Regions from separate parts of the Paenibacillus sp. GCM10028914 genome, predicted to be linked through region 3. Evidence: riboswitches for the same ligand, from Rfam matches in the RefSeq annotation. Region 3 holds a riboswitch; each other region holds the start of a gene.

Evidence for each region. Region 3 has a riboswitch for cyclic di-AMP ahead of ACFQV5_RS25110 (C40 family peptidase). Riboswitches for the same ligand answer to the same signal wherever they lie in the genome.
Region 1: it holds a riboswitch for cyclic di-AMP, as region 3 does, so the genes downstream of both, ACFQV5_RS25315 (resuscitation-promoting factor) here and ACFQV5_RS25110 (C40 family peptidase) in region 3, are expected to answer to the same signal.
Region 2: it holds a riboswitch for cyclic di-AMP, as region 3 does, so the genes downstream of both, ACFQV5_RS04980 (TrkH family potassium uptake protein) here and ACFQV5_RS25110 (C40 family peptidase) in region 3, are expected to answer to the same signal.

The regions. Positions count from the first base shown of each region.
Region 1 covers NZ_JBHTFO010000021.1:11,108-14,389, forward strand. Annotated here, with positions in the region: gene ACFQV5_RS25305 (HD domain-containing protein) at 1-493, shown strand, start outside; gene ACFQV5_RS25310 (TatD family hydrolase) at 575-1,345, shown strand; cyclic di-AMP (ydaO/yuaA leader) riboswitch at 1,545-1,756, shown strand; gene ACFQV5_RS25315 (resuscitation-promoting factor) at 2,030-3,235, shown strand.
Region 2 covers NZ_JBHTFO010000006.1:62,508-65,789, reverse strand. Annotated here, with positions in the region: gene ACFQV5_RS04990 (LysR family transcriptional regulator) at 1-58, shown strand, start outside; gene ACFQV5_RS04985 (potassium channel family protein) at 126-794, opposite strand; gene ACFQV5_RS04980 (TrkH family potassium uptake protein) at 810-2,153, opposite strand; cyclic di-AMP (ydaO/yuaA leader) riboswitch at 2,215-2,358, opposite strand; gene ACFQV5_RS04975 (CPBP family intramembrane glutamic endopeptidase) at 2,629-3,282, shown strand, end outside.
Region 3 covers NZ_JBHTFO010000019.1:38,023-41,304, forward strand. Annotated here, with positions in the region: gene ACFQV5_RS25100 (hypothetical protein) at 1-702, shown strand, start outside; cyclic di-AMP (ydaO/yuaA leader) riboswitch at 939-1,076, shown strand; gene ACFQV5_RS25105 (C40 family peptidase) at 1,080-1,553, shown strand; cyclic di-AMP (ydaO/yuaA leader) riboswitch at 1,892-2,029, shown strand; gene ACFQV5_RS25110 (C40 family peptidase) at 2,031-2,501, shown strand; gene phnE (phosphonate ABC transporter, permease protein PhnE) at 2,600-3,282, opposite strand, start outside.

The sequences.
Region 1 (3,282 bases), on a different contig from region 3:
ACCACTGCCTGCGCTTTTTGAGGGGAATCCGACTGTGAGCCAATATTTACGCTTGGATGAGGCATTAATTCAGACGAGCTTTTTACAGTGGACTGCGGAAAAGGATGAACTTTTGAGCGATTTATGCGGTCGTTTCATGCATCGTCGCCTCTATAAATATGTAGAAATCGACAACATCGATGTAGAAATGATCGACGGAATCCGCCAAGCCTTTTCTGAAGCGGGATTAAACCCTAAGTATGATTTTGAGATTGATTATCCGACCGATCTTCCTTATGATGAGTTTCATTCCGGTTCGCCTGAGAGCGATAAGCAGATTCTGTTACTGGATCGACATGACCATGTACAGGAGATATCCGAAGTATCCGATATTGTGCGTTCTATCAGCGGCATTCACCGTGGGCGGTATCGTTTATATTTTCCTGAAGAAAAGGTAAGAGCTGTACTGAACAGTCTGCCTAAAGAGATTGCCTCTGTGTTTTTACAAAAATAAATAGTTTCATTAGAAGAGAATTTCAGCAGCAGATATCGGCATTTTTTGCGGCTGCTCTACAACAAGAAAGGAGTTTATTTCATTATGTTATTCGACACACACACACATCTCGATGCTCCCGAGTTCGACGAAGATCGCGAGGAGGTCATAGACCGTGCACTAGAAGCAGGCGTAACCCGTATGATCAACATCGGTTTTAACCGGGAGACAATTCCTACTACCATGAAATTGGCTGAGACCTATGATTTTATATATGCTGCTGTAGGCTGGCATCCTGTAGATGCGATTACGATGAAAGATGGGGATTTAGAATGGATTGCCTCTCTGTGCAAACATGAGAAAGTGGTGGCTATCGGCGAGATCGGCCTGGATTATCACTGGGATACCTCACCTAAGGAGATTCAGCATACAGTGCTGCGTCGCCAGATTGGATTAGCACGGGAACTGAATATGCCCATCGTGATTCATAACCGGGATGCGCATGAAGATATCGTGAAGATTTTGAAAGAAGAGAAGGCTTCCGAGGTCGGCGGTGTTATGCACTCTTTTTCAGGTAGTTGGGAAACGGCCAAGTTATGCCTCAATATGGGCTTTCACATTTCTTTTGGTGGACCGATCACATTCAAAAATGCGAAACAGCCTAAAGAGGTTTTGGCACAGGTTCCAATGGACCGATTACTCATTGAAACGGACTCCCCATATTTAACACCACATCCTTTCCGAGGGAAACGAAATGAGTCCGCTCATGTGCGTTTAGTAGCTGAGACCGCAGCTGCCATAAAAGGGTTGTCTCTGGAAGAATTAGGTTTAATTACAACCCAAAATGCGATGGAACGATTTGGAATTAAATGAAATCAAGAGTAAAACAGATGAAAAACAGAGCTTTAGCGACCAATTAAAGTTTTTTAATCAAAAAAGGCGACTATATTACAATATTTTAACCTTTTTTCTGAAAAAATGTGGTTGATTGTTGCTTTACAACCTGTATCGAAACAGGATATCATCTTGTCAGTGATAAGAAGCTGATCGAAATCATCAGCCGAATATTTTATGAACCGTCACGCTTAGTCTCCAATGATTTGGGGAACGGGGGAACCGATACAGTAATAGCTGGCTGAGTGCAAGCTTTCCTGTATTTGATTTCTTTTTTGGGTCTTAGGGGTGAATTTGAGGGCATCCGCCATGAGCGGTTGACTTGAGATAGGGCGTCTCTCTTACGTCCGAACCCGACAGCTAACTCCGTAAGCGTAATTAAGAGAGGCAAACTCGTGCATACCATTTTCCAGATCGTAGACATCAGGAAGCCACGAAAGAGTCTCTATCACTCTTTCTTTGGCTTTCTTTTATTTTAGAATATTGGAGAGTGTATCGTCATACTGTTGGTAAACAGGGGGTGACGGTTGTGTGTACGAATCGACGGGGAGTAACGCAGAGTGAAGAAAGATAGCAGAACACTCTGTGAGACAATTTGCTATAGTCGCGTCAAATGCAATCATGCGTTACCTAGACGGCGGGACTATGAAGGAGGATGAAATAGTGGGCATTTTTCAACACGAAGAGACCCATGAATCACAATCATCCAGCATGTCTTACGCATTACGATGGAAGCATGAGAATCTGCGTCAACTAATGCTGGCCGCCATTGGCGCCATCGCAATTACATTACTCGTTATGCTGATTGTTCACACTCGGCCGGGTAAAGAGGTTCAATTGGTGATTGATGGACGAATCACCACAGTAGAAACCCATAGGGCTTTGCTGCATGAAGTGCTGGATGAGCAAGCCATTTCCCTGAAACCACAGGATGAGGTTTCTATGCCGTTAAACGGTGTTCTCCAAGATGGAGATCGCATTATTATTAAACGAGCGGTACCTGTTCGTATAACCGCAGACGGCAAACAAAACACAATATTTACTACCCAAGATACGGTTGCAAATGTACTCAAAGAATCGGGCATTTCAATCAAGGGCGAAGATACAGTAAAACCTTCCCTGGAAACAAAAATTTTCGGGCAAGAAGAAATCCGTGTAGTTCGCGTCACGAAACAAACTGTTAAACAGACTGAAACTCGTGCGTTCCGAGTCATCAAAACGGCTGACCCTTCCTTGGAAAAGGGGGATAACCGCGTCTTGCAAAGCGGTAAACCAGGCGTGGTGGTGAACTATATTGAGAAAGTGTACGAGGATGGAAAGTTTGTCTCAAAGAAAATTATTAAAAAAGAAGTTCAGAGTAAGACCAAAGATAAAATCATTGCAGTCGGAACGAAAAAAGTAGCTGTGCCTGTTCAGACGGCTTCTGCTGAATCGTCGCAATCTAATAAGGCTGTTACAACAAAAACAGTAGCTACTCAAGAGAAGTCAGCGGTTAAGACGGCATCCTCAACTGAGAAAGCTAATAACGTTATATCTAGAGCCGGTGTTGACTTTGAATACAAAAAAGTAATAAACAATGTATCTATGACAGCATATTCCGCCGAACAGAAAGGCATTGGTACCCGTACTGCTTCCGGTACACGTGTTACCGAAGGACGTACGATTGCAGTGGATCCGAATGTCATTCCGATCGGCTGGTGGGTATATATTGAAGGCGTCGGCTTCCGTCGTGCTGAAGATACGGGGGGTGCCATTAAAGGCAACAAAATCGATGTGTATTACGATTCCCTAAAATCAGCACTTAGTTTCGGGCGTAAAAGCGGTCATACTGTTTATGTTATCGGTCCGGTGAAACCAGAGCTTAACTAACGTATGATTTCTGTTTTACAATGCCATGCTAATGCTATACTATTTAA
Region 2 (3,282 bases), on a different contig from region 3:
TGCTGAGACCGAGATGTTATTTCGAAAGCTTCAGGAGGACGGACAACAAACAACCTGACGCAAGAATACGTCAGGTTGTTTAGTTCATTTTTATAATCCAGCGGTTTCACAAGGGTTTTCGTACTTTATTGCATATTAACAACTTCACCTTCGAAGCGGTCAATGTTCTCTTTCGCTCCGATAACAACCATAATATCGCCTGCACGTAACACGTCCATTGCGGTTGGGGCTACAATAACTCCAGAACGCTGATTAAGTGCTACGACACTGATACCGTAACGAACACGGGTATTCAGCTCATTTAATGTTTTTCCGTCCATACATTCTGTCACCGTCATCTCGACTATCCGATATTCCTTGGACAATTCGATGTAATCCAGAAGGTTTGGAGTAACGAGCTGATGCGCAACACGTATTCCCATGTCTCTCTCAGGGAATATCACCCGGTCTACTCCGAGTTTCTCCAAGGCTCTACCATGAAGTACTGAAACCGCCTTGGCAACGACCGTATTAACGCCTAGCTCTTTCAGGAGAATAGCTGCGAGAATACTCGTCTGGATCTCATCTCCAATGGCCACAATCCCACAGTCAAAATTCCTGATCCCAAGCGACTTCAGCACTTCTTCATCCGTAGCATCTGCTACAACGGTATGGGTAAGGAATTCACTCATATCCTCGACCACTTCTTCATCTCGATCGATCCCGAGTACCTCATAACCTAAGTCCATCAGTTCAAGTGCAAGACTTGATCCGAATCTCCCAAGCCCAATAACCGCAAATTGCTTTGATTTCATTTCTAGCCAATCTCCTTATCCAATAATCATTTTTCCTTCTGGATGACGATACAACTCTTTACTCTTTTTAGGACCTAATGCATAAGCAAGTGTTAATGGACCAAGACGACCTGCAAACATCGTAATGCTAATGAGCAGCTTACCGAACAACGATAGTTCGGGGGTTAGTCCCATAGACAGCCCCACCGTACCAAAGGCAGACGTAGCTTCAAATATTATGGAGAGGAAGCTGCTGTCTTCTGTTGTCGAAAGAATCATCGATACTGTAATGACCAATAACAAAGCAAGCAGTGTAATAGTCAGTGCTTTTAGAATCCGTTCCTGAACCAAGCGATACCTGAACAACACAATATCATCTCGACCACGCATCATAGCGATAACAGCAGCAATCATCATCGTAAATGTCGTGGTTTTGATCCCCCCTCCTGTAGAACCTGGGGAAGCCCCGATAAACATCAGAATTACGATGAAGAACTGTGTAGCTTGACGAAGCTCGGTAATGTCTAATGTGTTAGCCCCCGCCGTTCTTGGTGTTACCGATTGAAAAAAGGAGCCCAGAACTTTACCGCCCCAGTTCAATGATCCAAGTGTCTCGGGATTCGTAAATTCAAAAATAAATATTACAATCGCCCCTATAACAATAAGAGAACCTGTCATGGACAATACCACTTTTGAATGTAACGATAATCTGCGTCTTTTCCGATAATCAACCAGATCAGCCATAACGATAAAGCCGATGCCGCCTGATACAATCAGGAACATAACCACAAAATTGACGATTGGATCATACACATATCCGGTCAAACTTCTAAAATCACCAAACAGATCAAATCCCGCATTATTGAACATGGATATCGCATGAAAAACACCGAAGTACAATGCCTTCCCGATTGGCATATCAAAAGCCCAGCGAATGGTCAGCAGCGTAGCTCCACAAGCCTCGATCACCAAAGAGTACAGCAGAACCCGGCGGATCAGACGAACGATCCCCTCCATTGAGGATTGATTCATCGCTTCTTGCAGAACCAAACGGTCTTTCAATGAAATACGTTGTTTCAGAACAAGTGCAAACAGCGTGGCCATGGTCATGAAGCCAAGTCCACCAATTTGTATCAATAACATGATGACAACCTGTCCAAAAGAACTAAAGAATGTCCCTGTATCCACTACTACAAGCCCCGTCACACAAGTTGCGGATGTTGCAGTAAATAAGGCATCCATAAAGTTCAGCGGTTCCCCTGTCGTATTGGCTATCGGAAGCATAAGAAGCATCGTTCCAATCAGAATAATAGCCCCAAATCCGAAAACAAGAATTTGAGGTGGCGACAAGCGAAGCCATTTTAATTTCGAAGTCAACATGCTCACCTCTTCAAAAAAATCAAACAAAAAAGACACTGGAAATCCAATGCCTTAAGCGTTTGGGTTCCTGTGCTACAGCCTACGAGGTTAGCTGACGGATTCGGGCATATCACAGGTCGCCCTATTCGCTACCTTTTCGGAAGCGAAATTCACCCCAATTAAATGGTTCCCCCATGTTCATTACGAAATTCGGCTGATCTATTCAATTAACATGATGTGATTATAACGCAATCCTTAAAGGATACCAAAACCGTAATTGAGTTGAATTATCTTAAAAAAGAACGGAATTGGGCATATTCCAGAGTAGTAGCACATGATTTACTGAGGTTTTCGAAATCTTTCCTGCATTTTCAGCGGATATTTCATAATTTTGAATGGGCTAAGCCGTTTGTGTCATTCATATCTATGTTATATTGACTTTATGTCTTCAGAAATAATCGAAAAGTAATAACAAATACCGGCCAAGGAGGATGACATGAATAAAGCAGGACAACCGCTTCAGCTTCAATCTAACAAAAAGAAACTCGTTGTACTCGGGATCATCGGCCTGATTCTGTTTTTAATGTTCCAAGTGTTTCCGTCTACTGCCTCCGATACCCTAGAGGTTAAAACACCCGAAATGATTACCAAGAAGGTAGCAGCCGACACTGCTATACGTTTCGCACAAGAGAACATGCAGTATAACAACATCACAGCTAAAGAACCCCTTGTTACATATCAATCCAAATCCGATGTTTACGGATATCTATCTAAAGAAAAATTACTTAAGGAATACAACAAAAAATTTGAAAGTAAATATCCCTATGACGTATATCGCGTCAGGCTTGAGCAAGCGGACGGCAACGCTCTGAATGTAGATGTCCACATGCAAAATGCTGGTATTGCCGGATTTTCATACGACTTAGCTAATTCCAACTATGAAGGGGCCATGCTCCAAAACAGTGAAGTTCGCAAGCAGATGCTTCTCTTGATTGAAGGGGATATGTCCTTAGCTCAGAAGATGTCACTTGCAGAACCTTGGCTGCAAAGAGCCGGTTATAGTGTCTCTAAGCTGAAACAGGTTACTAAAGAAGGTGAACCAGGCCTAATATATGTGGATCCGGAAGCAAAGATCGGGGCGTCACAGCTT
Region 3 (3,282 bases):
GTCCCACTTCTAATGCGATATCCGGACCCTGCTCCCAGTGAGCTTAGTAAACTGCTTTATTTTTATGAAGGGGAAATGGCATTATCACAGAGCAATGACGTTCATACCTATGCCTGGATTCTCATCGGCATGCTTCTTATTCGGATGATACTGACTCCCCTCATTCATGCAGGTATATTTTATAATCTCCATCAAGAGGCAAGAGGTGAGCGCGGACTTTTCTTCTTCCAGGGCATGCGTCAGTTATGGAAACCTGTAACCTTATTTTATGTCATAGAGACCTTTCTAACCTTTGCACCGGCGTACTGGCTGGTACCCAAAATGCTTCCAGCTCTGCCGGCCGTCATTCGGGACCCTTCTACCTTGCTTAAGCTAGCTCCCTACATCGTTGGCTGGCTCATATACGCGTATCTAATTCATCTATTCCTTCTCTATATACAGTTTGGCAAAACATCTGGCACAGGTATGGTACCTGCTATAATGGTCTGTCTGCGTCATATCCGCAAAGCTGTACTAATCTCGATAACAATTGGTGGAATAGCAATGGCACTGCTTCTACTGTTCAGTGGTTTATCTTTCTTCTGGTCTGGTCTGGCTGGACTAGTCATACAGCAAGCAAGCTATTTCGTAAACAGTTTGTTCCAGCTATGGTCTGTTACCTCTCAATTTCACGTATGGCATACACATAGAGAGAACCGTTGAAAAATGTTCACATATCGATGAAATCGGCATATATAGTGTGCTTTCCCCATTCTTCCCACAAAAAATCCCGCTCCTTAACTAGGAATGGGATTTTTTGTTCATAAATTTTATTTCCTCGTTTGCCAAATTGTTAATACTCTGCTAAAATAACGAATGTGATAGTAACAACTTTGTCATCTTTACTGTAACTTTTTCATATGGATTAACAATCGAACATTATTATTTATAATTTGTAACACCAAAAGAAGCCGAATTCCCGGTTAACGGGAAGCGGGGGATCCGTCTTGGGTGCATTGATCTCGCAACAGAGTGGTCATAGGCTAACCTTCAGCTGAACCCTTAAGCTAACCTCGCAGGCATTGGAAGGAGCTCATCTCTTGAAAAAAAAGTTAACTGCCATTTCAATCGGCCTAACTCTCGCTCTTACATTAAGTGCCGGAAGCGCTTTCGCGGATTCCAAGCTTAATAACGCAATCAAACCAGTCATTGGTGTCTCTTATAAAATGGGTGGAACCACGACCAAAGGATTCGATTGCTCTGGATTCACAAGCTATGTGTTTAAGAAGATCGGGCTTACTTTGCCTCGTACATCAACTTCCCAGTATAAAGTAGGAACCGCTGTAGCCAAGAGTAAATTAAAGGCAGGCGATCTTGTATTCTTTAATACGTCCGGTAGAGGCGTCTCTCATGTAGGAATTTATATAGGCGGAGGTAAGTTTGCACACTCTTCGACATCCCGTGGTGTTACCATCACTGCGCTTAATTCCAGCTACTTCGCCAAGCGTTATGTAGGTGCTAAGCGAGTCATGAGCTCTAGCAAATACAAAGCTGTCGCTGTGAACTATAACTAATCATATTATTACGTCTATATAAAGCCCGATTGAGATCACCACATCTCCATCGCGGCTTTTTCTTTATACTTCTATAACGTATGAAGCGTTGAAAAAGTTCTTAAGTTTATAAAAAAAATTTTATTTATTTAATTTAAAACCACTCCTACTGGTAAATTACCCCTTTTTTTGAACGGTTAAACACCTATATGAATTTTATTTAAGTTACCGACACCACATCGACAAAGATAACCACCAAAGTTGTACAAAAGACAGCAAGAAACAATTGCCAACGGGACAAGCCCTCTGATAGAATAATCAGTGTAATCACTTTGTCATTTTTGTAAGGGCTTTTATACATAGAATATGTGCCGAATTCCGATCAATAGGAAGCGGGGGAACCAATTTTATGGGTGAATTGATCTTGCACTTAAGGATCATAGGGAGCCTTCAACCGAACCCTAAAGCTAACCTCGCAGGCAATGGAAGGAGTTATTAATGCTAAAGAAGTTAAGTACATCCTTTTTAGGACTTACAATCTTCCTAACAGCAGGTCTGGGCAGTGTTTTTGCTGACAGTAAACTGGATCAGGAGATTGATCAGGTTCTCGGGACGAAGTACAGCTATGGTGGAACAACAACGAGCGGCTTCGATTGCTCTGGATTTACCATGTATGTATTCTCCGCTTTAGGAATTAAGCTCCCCCATCAATCAGGATCTCAATTTGAGATGGGAACTGTCGTAACCCGCGATAACCTTCGTTCGGGGGATCTCGTCTTTTTTAATACTTCTGGTCGTGGTGTATCTCATGTAGGCATCTACATTGGTGATGGAAAATTTGCTCACTCTTCCACTTCCCGAGGTGTCGTTACTAATCGCCTGAGTGACAGCTATTATGCCGAACGTTATGTTGGTGCCAAACGAATTATGAGCGACTCCGCTTACGAAACACATGCGGCAGATGAATAATAGCCTATAATATATCTGTAAAATATAAGCGCCCCATAGAATAAACACTGGATGAGCTCAGGGCAAATCCAGTGTCATTCTATGGGGCGCTTTTTGAATTAAACCAGCTTTTTACGTATTGTACTTGAAATGAGATCTATAATGGTAATCATAACAATGATGCCAAGTAATATAATGCCTACGCGATCCCAGTTCCGTGATGTTAAGGCAAAGATGAGTGGTGTACCAATACCTCCCGCACCGATAACCCCCAAGATCGTTGCCGACCGGACATTTATTTCGAACCTGTACAAGGTGTAAGATAGAAAGCCTGGCAACACTTGAGGCAATACAGCAAACCATAATACCTGCATCCGGCTAGCCCCTGAAGAAACAAGAGCTTCAAGTGGGCCCTTGTCGATACTCTCAATCTCATCAGCAAACAATTTACCGAGCATACCCACAGAATGCAGTCCAAGCGCTAACACTCCTGCAAAAGAGCCTGGTCCCACAGCTTTGATGAATAGTAGCGCCATAATGATTTCAGGAAAAGTCCGAATAAAACTGAGTATCAGCTTGCCTGAACCAGAGGTGATTGTTCCCTTGCTCATGTTAACCGCAGCCCAGAAAGCAAAGGGAATACAGAGAAAGGTCGAGATAAACGTACCCAAGATCGAAATCGCTAATGTTTCTAGCAGCCCCCGCAGTAAATCTTCCCCCTCCGGTAAATATACAAAGTCCCAATCAGGAGAGAAAATTCCGGCAAAGATCGCTTTCGTAATAATTCCTGCAGTTTCTTTGA